One region of the Bradyrhizobium sp. CB2312 genome, then DNA from elsewhere that is predicted to be linked to it. Evidence: predicted binding sites of a transcription regulator. Region 1 holds the regulator's gene; each other region holds the start of a gene.
What was found. Region 1 encodes LexA, which represses DNA repair genes until DNA is damaged. Its sites were predicted from a motif close to TGTTCNNNNTGTGTTCNG; they were not measured.
Positions count from the first base shown of each region.

Region 2: the regulator LexA is predicted to act here: its motif matches at 1,589-1,606, upstream of QA642_RS06670 (ribonuclease T2).
Region 3: the regulator LexA is predicted to act here: its motif matches at 1,259-1,276, upstream of QA642_RS36460 (DUF3072 domain-containing protein).
Region 4: the regulator LexA is predicted to act here: its motif matches at 3,049-3,066, upstream of dinB (DNA polymerase IV).

Region 1 covers NZ_CP121668.1:4,838,835-4,842,978, reverse strand. Annotated here, with positions in the region: gene QA642_RS23785 (HAD family phosphatase) at 1-377, shown strand, start outside; gene QA642_RS23780 (hypothetical protein) at 523-717, shown strand; gene glp (gephyrin-like molybdotransferase Glp) at 939-2,150, shown strand; gene lexA (transcriptional repressor LexA) at 2,327-3,028, shown strand; gene QA642_RS23765 (hypothetical protein) at 3,225-3,437, shown strand; gene QA642_RS23760 (hypothetical protein) at 3,632-4,066, shown strand; gene QA642_RS23755 (ComEC/Rec2 family competence protein) at 4,075-4,144, opposite strand, start outside.
Region 2 covers NZ_CP121668.1:1,403,891-1,408,034, reverse strand. Annotated here, with positions in the region: gene QA642_RS06690 (haloacid dehalogenase type II) at 1-14, opposite strand, end outside; gene QA642_RS06685 (DUF3617 family protein) at 24-554, opposite strand; gene QA642_RS06680 (hypothetical protein) at 596-889, opposite strand; gene QA642_RS06675 (hypothetical protein) at 1,072-1,533, shown strand; gene QA642_RS06670 (ribonuclease T2) at 1,652-2,344, shown strand; gene rlmJ (23S rRNA (adenine(2030)-N(6))-methyltransferase RlmJ) at 2,504-3,364, shown strand; gene QA642_RS06660 (cold-shock protein) at 3,617-3,832, shown strand; gene QA642_RS06655 (outer membrane protein) at 3,905-4,144, opposite strand, start outside.
Region 3 covers NZ_CP121668.1:7,505,885-7,510,028, forward strand. Annotated here, with positions in the region: gene QA642_RS36435 (hypothetical protein) at 1-72, shown strand, start outside; partial or broken gene QA642_RS36440 (DJ-1/PfpI family protein) at 152-460, opposite strand; gene QA642_RS36445 (hypothetical protein) at 513-713, opposite strand; gene QA642_RS36450 (hypothetical protein) at 775-957, opposite strand; gene QA642_RS36455 (hypothetical protein) at 976-1,197, opposite strand; gene QA642_RS36460 (DUF3072 domain-containing protein) at 1,313-1,507, shown strand; gene QA642_RS36465 (DUF6496 domain-containing protein) at 1,584-1,868, shown strand; gene QA642_RS36470 (hypothetical protein) at 1,887-2,249, opposite strand; gene QA642_RS36475 (Do family serine endopeptidase) at 2,522-4,054, opposite strand.
Region 4 covers NZ_CP121668.1:3,530,367-3,534,510, forward strand. Annotated here, with positions in the region: gene glgX (glycogen debranching protein GlgX) at 1-2,168, shown strand, start outside; gene dinB (DNA polymerase IV) at 3,106-4,144, shown strand, end outside.

The DNA of each region.
Region 1 (4,144 bases):
TCCTGGAAGGCTGGAACGCGATCTTCGCCGGCGAGATGCCTGACATAGCCGAGTTGCTGCCGCGCGCGGCGAGGCAAATGCCGCTCTACGCCTTCTCCAACACCAACCGGCCGCATGTGGACTATTTCTCGAAGGAATACGCCGATCTGCTCGGCCATTTCCGCGAGGTCTACCTGTCCTCCAGCATCGGCCTGCGCAAACCCGATGCGGAAGCTTTCGACCATGTCGTCGCCGCTATCGGCGTGCCAGCCAACCGGATCGTATTTTTCGACGATCTTGCCGAGAACATCGAGGGAGCCCGCGCCCGCGGCCTGACCGCGGTGCATGTGACCTCGCCAACCGCCGTCGGGAACGCCTTGAAGGCGCTCGGGGTTTAACGTCCGGTGCCCAGGGGGCCTGGAACTAATCTGACGCAAAATGAGGAACCAAATCATTTTGTGCAATTTTGTAAAGAGTTCCCGGAACGAATACGGGCTTCCGGACTCATGAGTCCGTTGGGAATTCTACATCGGGCTTATCGTCGTGTTGGGCAAAACCTACCTCACCAAGCAGGCCTCGCTGCTGATGAAATACGCCAGAACCACCTCGGATTCTGAGCTCTCCGCCAAGCTGATCAGCAAGGCCGCCGACCTGAAATCGCAGGCCGATCCGCTGCCCGACAAGGATCAGAGTCCCAAAGCGCCGGACGTCAGTCCGGACGAGCCGCCGGGGAGTTGACCGATGCTGGCCGTGGCTCTCGTCCTTCTCATCCTCGCCATGGCCATCCTCGTACCCGTCTGTCTGGCCTTCTGGATCATGCCGCGGCGGATTTGACGTCTGTCCTTCACTGCAGAGCGGATGAATCCTCCTGCGTGAGCGCCTTTTTGCCTCAGCGCCTGCACTCGGCTAGAACTCTCGCCGCCGATTTGCCCGAACGGGCGCAGCTGGAGTTCTCACACGTGGCCCTGATGCCGGTTTCTGACGCGCTTGCCGCGGTGCTTGCCGGCGCAGAGCCGCTGCCTGAAGAAACGGTCGCGCTCGACCAAGCCTTCCACCGCGTGCTCGCCCGCGACGTCGCGGCGCGGCGCACGCAGCCGCCGCAGGCGATGTCGGCGATGGATGGCTATGCGGTGCGTGCGGCCGATGCCGCGACAATCGATTCCCAGCTCACCGTGATCGGCGAGGTCGCGGCGGGCCGGCCGTTTGCGGGATCGGTCGGCGCCGGCGAAGCCGTGCGGATCTTCACCGGCGGCGTCGTTCCCGACGGGGCCGACGCAGTCGTGATCCAGGAGGACACGGTTGCGGATGGGAGGCGCATCACGATCAAGGAAACGGCCGTGACGGGGCGACACATCCGCCCGGCCGGCGTCGATTTCCGCGCGGGCGACGTGCTGCTGCGCAAGGGTATCCGGCTGACCGAGCGCGACCTCGCGCTCGCCGCCGGCATGAATCACCCGCTTCTGCCCGTCCGCCGCCGCCCGAAAGTCGCGATTCTCGCCACCGGCGACGAGCTGGTGATGCCGGGCACCACGCCTGGCCCCGGCCAGATCGTCTATTCCAACGGTTACGCCCTGCACGCGCTCGCCCGCAGTGAGGGCGCCGATACCGTCGATCTCGGTGTTGCCGCTGATACCCTGGACGCCACCACCGCGGGCATCCGCCGCGCCCGCGAGAGCGGCGCCGACATCCTGATCACCACCGGCGGCGCCTCGGTCGGCGACCACGATCTGGTCCAGCAAGCGCTGAAGGCCGAGGGCATCGCGATGACGTTCTGGAAGATCGCGATGCGGCCCGGCAAGCCGATGATGCATGGACACCTGGCGGCGATGCGCGTGATCGGCCTGCCCGGCAACCCCGTGTCATCCTATGTGTGTGCCTTCCTGTTCATGGTGCCTCTGATTCGCGCGCTGTCGGGCCGTTCCGTGATTCACCATCGCCGCGAGCGCGCGGTGCTCGGCCGCGATGTCGGCGCCAACGACCAGCGCGAGGATTATCTGCGCGCCCGCCTGGAGACGCGCGACGACGGCACGTTGATCGCCCTTCCCGTCAATCACCAGGATTCCTCGCTGCTTGCGAATCTCGCTGCGGCACAGGCACTTCTCGTGCGCGCGCCGTTCGCGCCGAAGGCCGAAGCCGGCACACCTTGCGAGGTGCTGCGCCTGCCGGTCTGAACGCGCAGGCCACACGCGTGGCGCGAACTTTGTCGCGTTCACGGTAAATTAAGCAGTTGCGGAACATGTATCGAACATATAGTGTCCGTTCATGATTTGTTTCGAGCATGCAGCGACTTATCGCTGAATTCATCGTCTCGGAATCGAACGACATCAACCGGGGGATTTTGGTCGAGATGTTAACGCGCAAACAGTACGAGCTCCTGCGGTTCATCAGCGAGCGACTGAAGGAAAGCGGCGTGCCGCCATCCTTCGACGAGATGAAGGACGCGCTCGACCTGCGCTCGAAATCAGGCATCCATCGCCTGATCACCGCGCTCGAGGAGCGCGGCTTCATCCGCCGCCTGCCCAACCGCGCCCGCGCCATCGAGGTGATCAAGCTGCCTGAGCTGCAGGCCGCCGCCGGCAATCGTCGCGGCTTCACGCCGAGCGTCATCGAGGGCAACCTCGGCAAGGTCCGCACGACCTCCAGCCCGCCCGCGGACGAGGGCGAGCGTCCCGTCGCGGTGCCCGTGATGGGCCGTATCGCGGCCGGCACGCCGATCGAGGCGTTGCAGACCCGCAGCCACACCATTAGCGTCCCGCCCGACATGCTCGGCTCTGGCGAGCACTACGCGCTCGAAGTGCGCGGCGATTCCATGGTGGAAGCCGGCATACTCGACGGCGACATGGCGCTGATCCAGCGCAACGAGAGCGCCGACACCGGCGACATCGTGGTGGCGCTGATCGACGACGAGGAAGCGACCTTGAAGCGCTTCCGCCGCCGCGGCGCCTCGATCGCGCTCGAGCCCGCCAATGCGGCCTATGAGGTACGCATCCTGCCGCCGAACCGGGTCAAGATTCAGGGCAAGCTGATCGGGCTTTATCGGAAGTACTGATACCGGAAGTACTGAGCGCGCTGTCCGCGCGCTTCGATCGGCATCGCCGACCAGAGATCGGAGCGGATGATTGTCCGCTCGCGCTGGATAGTCTTTCTGGTTTCGCGCAGATTATCCGGCCCCTCCCCCGGCGCTACATCCTCGCCACGCCGCACGAAGCAGCACGGCTTCGGCTGCGAAGGTTCGAGGAGACCTCATGCGCAAGATCATCCTGAGCACAGTAGCCGCGGTGCTGGTCGCAGCATCAGCGTCGCAAGCCGTTGCCGCACCATCGCACCGCCATGTCCGCAAGGACGTGGCCAAGGAGACTGCAATGAGCGAGCAAGTCCGAAACGCGCGCAATGCGCTGACGCAACCGTCACAAGCGGTCTGGCCATATTCCGGCTGGTCGGCGCCGGCTGGCCGCTGACACCCCCACCGAATGCACGAAAGCAGACTTTGTTCCCAGCGGATTCGGGAAAGATAATGTGATCGCACGCTGCGGCAGCGAGCCGCAGATTTGCCTACAACCGCGCAGACGCTATTATGCTTCCACTCTGATAGAGGCCTGCGCCTCGTAAGACAGAGGCACGGGTTGCTATCTCCGCATGAGGAGCACCCACGATGTGTGACTACAGCCTGCATGCCGTCGCATCGCGCCCTGCCGAGGTCGGCGAGACGATCGTGACGACAACGTTCCGCGGCACCTCGACGCGCGGCTTTGCCTCCGCGGCCGATCCGACCGTCGCGGTCTGCCTGCTGCCGGGAACGGAGCTCGCCTTCGCCGACAACGTCCGCTACGACAATCGCTGGATCTGGACGCGCACCGTCAACTCGCGCGTCGGCAAGTTCGGCAAGATCGATCCGCACATTCCCGATCGCCATCATGACGCGATCGAATTCCCCGACGGCAAATACGTGCTGGTGACACAGCTCGTCGAAGGCCAGCAGGCAACCGTGCTGCAACTGCCCGTGACCCAGCCGCTGGGCGAGCGCGAGCACAAGCCGCAGGTCGGTGTCGACAGCCGGCCGACAACGCCGCGTCTGCCGATCGGTTGAAATAGATCCTAGTCCTCCGCCGCAAGGTCGGCCTCCGACGGTGTTGCGTCCCGGACGCGCGGAGCTCCAGACGGTGGC
Region 2 (4,144 bases), 3.4 Mb from region 1:
CCGGTCAGCGCCATTACGCCCACCTATTTCGGCAGCAGCGCCTTCAATTTATCGACGTCGCGCACGTTCATCTTGAAACCGCCGGGCATCACGATGTCGCCGGGCTTCTGGTCGGGCTTGCAGGCGCCCAGCCACTTCGCTTCGAGCGTCATGGAGGTATCGCGGCCCGCGGGGCCGGCAACGCCGCCTTGCGCGTGTGAGGAGGTCTTCACCGTGTAGGCCGAATTGAAATCGCCCGTGATCTCGGCATGCGAGGTCGTGCTGATGCCGGCGACGTTGCACTCGGAATCGCTGACATAGCCGGTTGCGGTCTTCTTGATGTCCTGCCTGGAGCAGATCTGCTTGGCCATCGGGGAGACGTTGTTGCTCATCTCCTTGTCGACGGTCTCGTCGGTGCAGTGCTGCATGGTCATTTCCGGCATCGCCGAGCCGCTCCTGACCATCTTCATTTCCCAAAGGCCGGCCTTGCGCACCGGCAGGTCGTCGGCACTGGCCACGCCGGCCGACAAGACGAGGCAAAGGCTTGAGCCGAGCAAAGCGAGTTTGCGCGTCATGTTGGAGGCTCCCGGCTTGAGAGAGGCGGCGTTACGACGCCTCAGTACAGCGTGCGGATCGGCCGTTCGGCGGCGCCATAGGGCACCCAGCGGCAGGAGAACGAGATGTAGCCGCCCTCATAGGCCTGCACCGCGAGGAATTTCACGACCTTGCCGTAGCGCGCGCAGTGATCGACCGCGACCTGACGGGCATCGACCTGGGTCGCCATCGAATAGGCGATGATCCCACCGGTGTCGTTGCCCTTGAAAGGTGGCACTGGAAGGAGGTCAGCACGCGCCGACTGGCTCGCCATCATCCCCAGGGCGAGAAGGCCCGCGGCCGCAATGATTCGCATTCCCGTTACTCCAATTGGTTGGCGCCAGTTTACGGTGCCGGGATGGAAGTGAAAAGAACCGAAGCCCTGCCGGGCGCGCCCTTACGGTCAACTCCTCGCCAAGTGTTGCCGTGCTGCACTTGACCCCGCCCGGCCTTCGCGGCACCGTCCGAACTTCGCAAGACCAGCTGTCCGGATTGCCCATGCGCGCCCTCCCCCTGAAATCGCTCCGCTTCGCCGCCGTGCTCGGCCTCATGTTCGGAGCGCTGTCGCTCGGCGAGGCCAGGGCCGCCAATCCGCTTGAGCTGAACTTCTGGCTGAGCGGGCCGCGCTATGACGGCGCCGTCGCCGATTGCGATAGGGCGCTGCCGACGATCGCCAGCCAGTTCTGGGAGAAGGAAAGCTCGTTCTGGAATTCTCCGTTGAAGATCACGGGCTTCGCCGCCGTTCACGAGGTCGCGTTCCGGCCCTGGCAGTCCGACAACATTCCGCGCCGCTACTGCACCGGCGATGCCTTGCTCAACGACGGCAAGGTGCGCAAGGTGCATTTCTCGATCATTGAGGACGGCGGCTTTGCCAGCTACGGCAACGGCGTCGAATGGTGCGTGGTCGGGCTCGACCGCAACTGGGCCTACAATCCGGCCTGCCGCGCCGCCAGGCAGTAATTCGAGAAGCCCGATTCGGCCCGATCAAGCGGCCGAATGCGTCTCGCGTCCATTTTGTTCTTGAAATGTTCCTATCGCCTGCTAGGCTGACTGCACAGTCTAGTTGAGGGGCGTCGCCATGTTTCATTCCAGATTGCATTCATTCTCGCGCCTGATGATCTCGCTGACCCTGGCTGCCGGGCTGGTCACGCTGGCCGGCGGCGCCAAGGCGCAGGACAAGCGGCAGAACGCGCCCGGCGAATTCGATTTCTATGTACTGTCCCTGTCATGGTCGCCTTCGTTCTGCGAAGAGGCGGCGGAGCGCGGTGGGCGCTCCCAGATCCAGTGCAGCGGCCGGCCCTACTCTTTCGTGGTGCACGGGCTGTGGCCGCAATATGAGAGCGGCTTCCCCGAATATTGCCAGCGGCCGGCGCCGCGGCTGAACCGCAACATCGTCTCCTCGATGCTCGATCTGATGCCGGCGCCGGGCCTGATCTTCAACGAGTGGGACAAGCACGGCACCTGCTCGGGCCTCGAAGGCCGCAGCTATTTCGAAACGATCCGCAAGGCGCGCGCCGCGATCAAGATTCCGGCCGAATATCTCGACTTGTCGCAGGCCAAGACCGTGGCGCCGACGGAGGTCGAGGAGGCCTTCATCAAGGCCAATCCAGGCCTGAGCAATGCCGCCATCTCGGTTACCTGCAACCGGACACGGCTGTCCGAAGTGCGCATCTGCCTCAGCAAGGATCTGCAGTTCCGCGCCTGCGAGGAAACCGACCGCCGCGCCTGCCGCCGCGACCAGGTGACGATGCCGCCGATCAGGGGTGGTTGAGGCACAACGCTCTCGTCGTCATTCCGGGATGGTGCGCTAGCACCAGACCCGGAATCTCGAGATTCTCAGGTGCGCAATTGCGTACCATAGTTCGGTGCTGACGCACCGCCCCGGAATGACGGCAGTTACTTTCATCGCGCGATGTCGTAACTGTCCGCCATGAACTACCGCCACGCCTTCCACGCCGGCAACTTCGCCGATGTCATCAAGCACATCGTGCTCGCGCGCATTCTCACTTATCTGCAGGACAAGCCGGGGGCGTTCCGCGTCATCGACACCCATGCCGGCGCCGGACTCTACGATCTCGAAGGCGACGAGGCGCGGCGCAGCGGCGAGTGGCTGACCGGCATCGCGCGGCTGATGCAGGCGCGCCTGTCGAACGAGACCGCGGCGCTGACGAAGCCCTATCTCGACATCGTCCGCGCCTTCAATCCGAAGGGTGAGCTCAAGGCTTATCCGGGCTCGCCGCTGATCGCGCGCGGCCTGCTGCGGCCGCAGGACCGGCTCGTCGCCTGCGAGCTCGAGCCGAAAGCGCGCAAGGCGCTGATCGACGTGCTGCGCCGTGACGAGCAGGCCCGCGTGGTCGATCTCGACGGCTGGGTTGCATTGCCAGCCTTCGTTCCACCGAAGGAACGGCGCGGCCTCGTGCTGATCGATCCGCCGTTCGAGGCCAAGGACGAGTTCGAAAAACTCGGCGAAGCCTTCGCAACGGCCTTCGCGAAATGGCCGACCGGTATCTATGTAATCTGGTATCCGGCCAAGAACCGCCGCGCCACCGACACGCTGGCGCAATCGGTGGCGCGGCTCGCAGCCGCAGCAAAGCCTCCGGGAAAATGTCTGCGGCTCGAATTCAGTGTCGCGCCGCAGCTTGATGGCGCAGCGCTCACCTCCACGGGACTCCTGATTGTCAATCCCCCCTACACGCTACACGGCGAGCTCAAGACCATCCTGCCCGAGCTGGAAGTGCCGCTCGGCCAGGGCGGCGCTGCCAGATTCCGATTAGAGGTACCTCGACCGTAACACTCCGGCATTCTTGGGAAAAAGATGCAGGAGCGGTAGTCAATCTGCAACGAACCGTATTATGCTGTTTGCGTGACTGGCTTTACGTTCCGCTTCCGCGAATGGTTGCGGCGGAGTGAAGGCCCTAAGAAAGATCCGACCGGACCGATGAGGTCCGCCAAAGGATGGCCAGCTCCCGGGCTTCGTAAGGTCCGGTCATGTCGTGACGTGAGTCTGCGTCGCGACGGAGGAGCAATGAGGGGGAGTTTCCCGATGGCCATGACGGGGACGGTCAAGTTCTTCAACGGCGAGCGCGGCTACGGTTTCATCAAGCCGGACGACGGCGGTCGCGATGTCTTCGTTCACATCACCGCTGTTGAGCGGGCGGGATTGAAGGACCTTGCCGAAGGACAGCGCATTACTTTCGAAGTCGAACCGGACAAGAAGGGGAAGGGACCGAAGGCGGTCAACTTGGTCATCCTCTCCTAGCGCGACTGACTTAAAAAAAATCCCGGCCGCGAGCGACCGGGAGGTTGTGTCCGGTATTTTCTTCTTCAGCTATCAGAAGTGATAGTTCACGCCCGCGCGCACAACGCTGGCGCTATAGCCGTTTGACACGCCTGTAATCGCGAACTGGCTCGTCGACAGATTGATGTAGAGATATTCGAGCTTGGCGCTCCAGTTCGGCGCGAGGCCGACTTCGGCGCCGGCGCCGATGGTCCAGCCGGCGCTGGTGTGCGACTCCGTCCAGCCGAAGGTCTGCGCGCGCAGCTCGCCGAAGGCGAGGCCGGCGGTGCCGTA
Region 3 (4,144 bases), 2.7 Mb from region 1:
CAGGGCGGTTCTGGCCCGGGCTCCGATCAGGGCGGCACGATGACGAACAGCAAGGGCGGCATGAGCAAGTAAGCTCACATAGCTTCGGCCGCATCTCAAACAAAAGCCCCGCGGCAATGCGGGGCTTTTCGTCGAAAAAGTGCAGCAAAAGTCACGCAGCGCTGCGCTGGACGTGACGGCCTTCCTTCACCTCTTCGATGATCTTGGCGCTGAAGGCGTCGAGGTCGCCGGGGTTGCGCGAGGTGATGACGCCCTGGTCGACGACGACTTGTGAGTCTTCCCATGTCGCGCCGGCGTTGATGACGTCGGTCTTGATCGACTTGTATGACGTCATCTTGCGACCCTTGGCGATGCCGGTCTCGATCAGGAGCCAGGGCGCGTGGCAAATGGCGGCGACGATCTTCTTGGCGTTGAAGATCTCCTTGATGAAGGACAGCGCCTTCGGCTCGACACGCAAGAGGTGTGCGGCTTCGCGCAGCGGCATGATGGCGGTCAAATCACCACGCCGAGCGCTAGCGCCACATCGTCGGTGCGCGGACCAGAGCATCTCGCGCAGCCTGTTTTAGATCCTCGATCGAGCGGCGACCTGTTTGCGCGGCCTCACGCAGCCGCGTGGCGACACGGTCGCGCGTCGCGAGTTCGGAGAGAGGAAGCCCGGCGCAGACGTCGTCCAGCACGGCCTGTATCAAAGCGGCCATTTCGGCATCGTGCATCGGCGAGCTCCAGCGTGTTCGCGTAGCGCGCTCGCTTTAGCTGCGTCGGATGTCAGGGATGTTAAAGGCGCCCCGGAGCGTTGGCTTTCACGAGCTGCTCGAGCTGCGCTCGCTTGCGTGCAATCAGGAGCTGGGCCGCAGCATCATCGAGCCCCTCGCGCTGCAATTGCCGGATCGCGGAGCCGAGCTCGAGGATTTCGGCGCGCAGTCTTAGAGTCCGGTACGTGTCCGGGTCTTCCTCCACCGCGCGCCTCCGGAACTATCAGCGGCGCGCGATGGCGCGCACCGGATTGACGGCTGTCTTCACGGGACGAAGGCGCACCCGGTCGCGGACATCAGGCAGGACGTCGCCACCGCCGGCGGCTTTCCATTCGCCGATCAGCAGATTGATCCTCCGGCGCAGATCCATCTGCGCCAGGGCCTTTTCGGTGCAGTCGCGATCGCGATTGACGAGGTCGCGGACCGACGCCTCGATATCGGCCATCTCTAGCCTCAAGGCACTGATTTTACGTCGAATTTCATTAATTCTGTTGTCCATGGCTTGTTAGAACAAAATAAGAACATATAGTCAAGTCACGATTTCAGGACGGAGCAGTGACATGCAGGTTCAGGGTAAATACGACGCCAAGGCTTTTCTCATGGAGCAGATGACCCGCGCGCAAGGTTTGAGGTTGAAGCGACTCAGCGAGGAGACCTACCAGCCGGCACAATACGATCGGGATCTGTCCTCCGCTGAAGCTGCGCGGCGCATCCGCGCGCTCGAAGCGGAGATCGAGCTCGCGAATTCTTTCTAGGCAGGCGGAACGCTCCGCACGGTCAGGGAACCTTGCTTGTGTCCAATGGTTTTTCCCCGGCCAAGGGAGAAAATGCATGGCACGCAAGGCAAAGAAACGCCGCTACTCGCGCAGCTCCGGCAGCGACGTCGAAAGCGAGATGCGGCGCTACAAGAAGGGCACCGCGAAGAGCGGACGTGGCGGACGTGGCGGACGCGTGAAGAGCCGCAAGCAGGCGATCGCGATCGGACTGTCGAAGGCGCGCAAGAAGGGCAAGAAAGTCCCGAAGAAGGCGTCGAAGCGCAAGACGTCCAAGAAAAAGACGTCCAAGAAGTCATCCAGGAAATCATCCAAGAGGTCGTCGAAGCGCAAATCCTCCTAGCGCTCGCGGCGGTGCGTGTCAGATCATGCTGCCCGGCATGAAGCAGCGGATCGAAATCCCGAACGCCGTCTTCACCGGCCACACCATGGTGCGGCCGGCCCGGTTCGGCTCGGTAATAACGGCTTCATCCGGCACCTCGACCCATTGCCCGTCGAGCCGCACCCGATAATGCCCGTTGTGCGACTCCCAGTCGGGATCGGCAACGGCAAAACCATCCGCATCCGAACAGCACGGGCCAAGATGGCTGCGCAGGCTGTCGAACCATGGCTTGAGCGGGGAGTCGGCGTAACGGCCGTCATCACGCCCGAGGGCGTTTCCGCTCCACAGCACCAATGGCGCCACAAGCAACGCACGCCTCAGCGAGAGCTTCAATCGATCCATGTTCGGCACCGATCAAATGCGAACCACCGACCGGTTCCAAAAAGCGGCGGCAGTTCGAAGGTCCACGCTTGCAACCGTCTCGGCGGCTCCGTTGCCGCCAGTCAGATATACGACTCGGAACAGTGATCAGCGAACACGGCTTTTTCGGACGAACCGCGTCATCGTCCCTGCCGTTAACGAGAATGTTATCGGATATCCCGGGTACTTCTCAAGGCGAACAGAAAAGGCGGCCCCAAGGGCCGCCTTTGGATTTGGTCCGGTCGACGTTCGCCTTACGCGAGCGGCACCGCGACGAACCGGGTCGCCTCCGCGCTCTTGACCTGCAACAGCACGCTGCGCTTGCCGGACGACTTGGCCTGCGCCAGCTCCGAGCGGACGTCGCCGACATTGGCAACGGCCTTGCCGCCGACATTGAGGATGACGTCGCCGGTCTGGATGCCGCGCTGTGCCGCCGGCCCTTGCGGATCGACCTCGGTGACGACGACGCCCTTCTGGCCGGCGCCCTGCACCTCGCCGGCCGGAGCCAGGCTCAGCCCGAGGCGCGGCGTGCCGGCATCCGGCTGCACCTTGCCCTCGCCGGTCTTGCCTTGGGCCTGCCGCTCGTTCGGCAGCTCGCCGAGCGCGAGCGTCACCGTCTTGGCTGCGCCCTTGTGCAAGACGTCGAGCTTCACCGAAGTCCCGGGCGCCAGCGTAGCGATGGTGCGGGCGAGATCGCGGGAGTCCTTGATTGCGGTGCCGTTGACGGCGGTGATGACGTCGCCGGCCTCGATGCCGGCCTTCGCCGCCGGGCTGCCGTCCTGCGGATTGTCGACGATCGCGCCGCGCGCTTCCTTGAGGCCGAGGCTGTCGGCGATCTCCGACGTCACCGGCTGCACCTGCACGCCGAGCCAGCCGCGCGTCACCGCACCCTTGTCCTTGAGCTGCGCGACGACGAGCTTCGCGGTCGAGGCCGGAATGTCGAAGCCGATGCCGACTGAGCCGCCGGAGGGCGAGAAGATGGCGGTGTTCACGCCGATCACGTTGCCGCTCATGTCGAAGGCCGGACCGCCGGAATTGCCCTTGTTGATGGGCGCGTCGATCTGGATGAAGTCGTCATAGGGTCCGTTGCCGATGTCGCGGCCGCTGGCCGAGACGATGCCGGCCGTGACGGTGCCGCCGAGGCCGAAGGGATTGCCGACAGCGACCACCCAGTCGCCGATACGCGGCTTCTGGTCGGAGAACTTGACGAACGGGAAGTCCTTCTTGCCGTCGACCTTGATCAGCGCAAGATCGGTCTTCGGATCGGTGCCGACCACCTTCGCGGTGTAGACCGTGCCGTCATCCATCGTCACCTGCACGGACTCGGCATGGTCGACGACGTGGTTGTTGGTCACGGCATAGCCGTCGGCGGAGATGAAGAAGCCGGAGCCTTCGCCGGTGATGACCTGATGGCGCTGGCGCGGCATGCCGTTCATGCCGGGGCCGCGGAAACCGAACTGCCGCGAGAACTGGTCGAACGGCGAATCCTCGTCCGAATCCATCCGGTTCTGCTGCATCATCGCGCTCTTGTCGTTGTCCTGGTCGATCTTGACCCGCACCGAGATGACGGCGGGTTTGACCTTGGCAACGAGATCACCGAAGCCCTGCGGCGTCGCGGCGCCTTCCGCGGCCTGGGCCGGCGCGACGAAGGAGGTGATGCCGAATTGCGAGGAAGCAGGAGAGGCTGCGAGCACGGCCACGCCGAGCGCGGCCACGGTGCCGAGCAGCGCGAGCCGGCGCGGCTTCAGGATCGTGCGGGGGGTGTCGGAATTGACGCGATCGTTCATGTCGAAATGTCCATGTTGGGTAAGTCGCCTTGAACCCAACATGGACATCGTCACCTTACGACGTCCCGTCCACGCGATTAAATCTTGGCA
Region 4 (4,144 bases), 1.3 Mb from region 1:
CGACGGTCCTGCCGGGGGGCGTCAATTTCAGCGTGTTCTCCAAGCATGCGGTTCTGATCGAGCTCCTGCTGTTCGATGGCGAGCATGCCACCTTGCCCACAAGGATCATCCCTCTCGATCCGGATAAACATCGCACGTATCACTACTGGCATGCGTTTGTGCCGGACCTCCAGCCGGGTCAGGTCTACGCGTATCGCGCCCACGGGGCCTACGATCCGGAACGCGGACTTTGGTTTGATCCCGAGAAGGTGCTCCTCGACCCTTACGGGCTTGCCGTAGCCGTCCCCGGGGCATACGACCGCTGGGCTGCAGCGCGCCCCGGCGACAACGTCGCCGTGGCGATGAAAAGCGTGGTCGCCGGTCTCGATCGGTACGATTGGGAAGGCGATACACCGCTCCAGCGGCCGTTCGCCGAGACCGTGATCTACGAGCTGCATGTGGGCGGCTTTACGTGCCATCCGACCTCCGGTGTCGCGATCGACAAGCGCGGTACATACGCCGGACTGGTCGAAAAGATTCCGTACCTCAAGGATCTGGGCGTCACAGCAGTGGAGCTGTTGCCGGTGTTCCAGTTCGACATGCAGGACGGCCCGCCAGGAAAGCCAAACTACTGGGGGTATTCGCCCGTTTCGTTCTTCGCGCCACATCAGGCGTACAGCTCACAAAGGAACGTGCTCGCCGTCCTCGACGAATTTCGCGACATGATCAAAGCATTCCACCGGGCTGGCCTTGAGGTCATCCTGGATGTTGTATTCAATCACACAGCCGAAGGCGGCTCTTCGGGGCCGACCTTGTGCTATCGGGGTCTGGCGAACGACGTGTATTACATCCTTGAGAGGGGTAGATCTCGTTATGCTGACTACACCGGCTGCGGCAACACGCTGAATGCCAACCAGTCAATCGTGCGCCGACTGATTCAGGATAGTCTGCGTTACTGGGTCTCTCAGATGCATGTGGACGGGTTCCGATTCGATCTTGCCTCGATCCTATCGCGCGACGAGGACGGCCGACTGTTGCCGAACCCGCCCGTTCTCTGGGATATTGAATCTGATCCGCTGCTGGCCGGCACCAAGCTAATTGCAGAGGCATGGGATGCCGCCGGGATCTATCAGGTGGGAAGCTTTATCGGGGATCGATGGCAGGAATGGAATGGCCGGTTCCGCGACGACGTGCGGCGTTTCCTGAAGGGCGACAACGGCTCGGTCTCTGCCGTGGCCGCACGGATCCTGGGTAGCCCCGACATATACGGGCACAAGGAGCGCGAGCCCGAGCAAAGCGTCAATTTCGTGACTTGCCATGACGGGTTCACGCTCAACGATCTCGTCTCGTACAACGACAAGCACAACGAAGCCAACGGCGAAAACAACCGCGATGGCTCCGATGGCAATTTGAGCTGGAACTGTGGCGTCGAGGGGCCAACCGATGACTCAACAGTCGAGGCGGTGCGCAACCGCCAAGTCAAGAATTTCTTCACGCTAGAGCTGCTATCGGCCGGGACGCCGATGCTGCTCATGGGCGACGAGGTGCGCCGAACCCAGAGGGGCAACAATAACGCTTACTGCCAAGACTCTGAAATCAGCTGGTTCGATTGGAGTTTACTGGAGCGGCATGCCGATATTCATCGATTCGTAAAAGGCCTCATCAGGTTTCACCAGCTTCGTGATGTTCTGGCGGAAGAGGCTTCGCTCAGCCTCAATCAATTGCTTCGACGGGCGCACATCGAATGGCACGGGGTCGCACTCAAGTGCCCGGACTGGAGCGATCACTCGCACTCGCTTGCCTTCACGGGCGTTGTCGATGCAGTCCTCGACCGCCAGTTCCGCACCCACGGCCGAGGCAGCTCGCCAGTCCTGGACGTAAGAGCAGGACAGCAAAGTCAAAAAGGTAACTTTCGCGACCTGCGAAGGTTGCGCGGCCGATTTCTGCTCCACGGGATACTCAACGCCTATTGGGAACCGCTGACCTTCGATTTGCCTCCAGTGTCCGCCGAGCATCGGCAAGGGTGGCGACGCTGCATTGATACTTCACGCGACTCACCCGATGATATCTGCCCATGGGAGCGCGCACCCGTCATAAGCCATGCGACATATGAAGCACAGCCGCGCTCGATGGTGCTCCTCGTAACGACACTCGAAACATCGCCGGAAACGGTCCCTGAATCGGAATAGATACGAATCGAGATAGCTCCGTACGACGGAGACGCGACACCGTCACGACCCAAATCGGTCGCCGACGGCACTGATTGCCATCGATCTTGGCGCGTCACCCTCGCGGGCTTCCGATCCGCGTCTGCGCTGGTTCGGATGCACGCTGGACGATCGTGTGATCATGGACGATTTTCGCCGATCCGAATTGGCGCTCGTCTATCATCTTGCGAGCGTACTCGTGCTGGGATCGATCCGGCGCCAAGTCGACACTGCACTCTGCCGGGGAGCAAGCCCTCGGCTAGGAGAGGTGCTTCGTTATTTGGAAGAGAGGTGCTTCGTTATTTGGAAATGCCTGCTAGGCAATCGATATGACTAGAGGCGAATTGGCCCATTTTTCAAAACGCCCCTTGAAATCGTTGAATGATCAAACTGATTTTGATTCCGCTATTCGAATGTTGGATCCGTCGCGGCCGATACGACTCAAATCGCTGAGTTCGTTGAAAACAATGCTCCGCTGAACGCAAAGTCCAGGCGCGCATTTGGAAAGCTGCAGGGTCCGTCACGGTGCCTCCCATGGCTGAAACCTAGAACCGCGGACTTTGCGGTGGGAGCTTTCTGTTTCGTACGTACTTGAAGATGTCTAGATATTCAAGGCGTTGAGCTCCGTCCTCTGTCCAACCGAGGTCCATCAGCGTTTGGCGAGCTTCGGCTAGACCGCAGCGCAATCCTTCAGCTTCGTCACATTCGTCGTCCATGTGTAGGATGAACCTAACGCCGGCCACGAATGGCTCAGTGCACGTTCGCCTATCACTCCTCTTCGGTTTACTGGGGGCGATTGGCCATGTCCTTCGTCGAGGCTGATACCGATCAATCTACAGATAGGCTTGACACTCGCTGCCCGTGTTCTCATTATGTTCTGGGTTGAGAAGTTTCCTCGAACATCACGAGCGAACGTCGGATGGCAACGACAGCCACCATCCTTCATGCGGATCTCGATGCCTTCTATGCTTCGGTAGAGCAGCTGCTTGATCCCTCCTTGCGCGGCAGACCCGTCGCCGTCGGTGGTGGAGTTGTGCTTGCCGCTTCCTACGAAGCCAGGGTCTTCGGGGTCCACGCAGGGATGCCCGGACGGCGAGCACGGGAACTCTGTCCGCAACTCATTTTTGTGAGCGGGCATTTCAAGGAATACCAACGGCTGGGCGACGCAGCCGTCAAGGTGATCGGCGATTTCACACCTCTCGTGGAGCGGATTTCCATCGACGAGGCCTTCGCCGACGTTGCTGGCTGTACCCATCTCTTCGGTCCACCGGACGATATTGCGAGGACAATCCGCCAACGCGTGCGGGCTGAGCTCGGCCTTCCGATTTCAGTCGGCCTAGCTCGCACCAACCATCTCGCAAAGATTGCGTCGCAAGTCGCCAAGCCCGATGGTCTTGTGATTGTCGATCCGGACACCGAGCTGCAATTCCTTCACCATTTGCCCGTCGAACTGATGTGGGGAGTGGGCCCGGTCACGAAGGCGCGGCTGGCCGAGATCCGCGTGCTGACGATCGGGCAGTTGGCGACGACACCGGGATGGTCGCTCGAGCAGCTGCTCGGTCCCGCTGCGGGCGAGAAACTTGCAGCATTGGCGTGGAATCGTGATCCACGGGAAATCAAGCCTCACCGCCGAGCCCGCTCGGTAGGAGCGCAATCGGCGATCGGCAGGAAGCCCGCCAAAGAGCAATTTTTTCGACCGACTCTGCTTCATCTTGCGGATCGAATCGGCACCCGGCTCCGAGCCAAGGCAAGACCGGGTCGAACCGTGACGGTCCGAGTTCGCTTCGCCAATCTGAACTCCGCTTCCCGCTCGATAACGCTCGACGCGCCGATCTCGACAACAGTGATCCTTGCCGAACTCGCGGAGGACCTCGTGCGCGCCGTCCTCGCAGATCACCCTGACGAGAGGACTATTTCGCTTCTCGCGATCTCTGTGTCGCACCTTGAGGAGGGCTGGG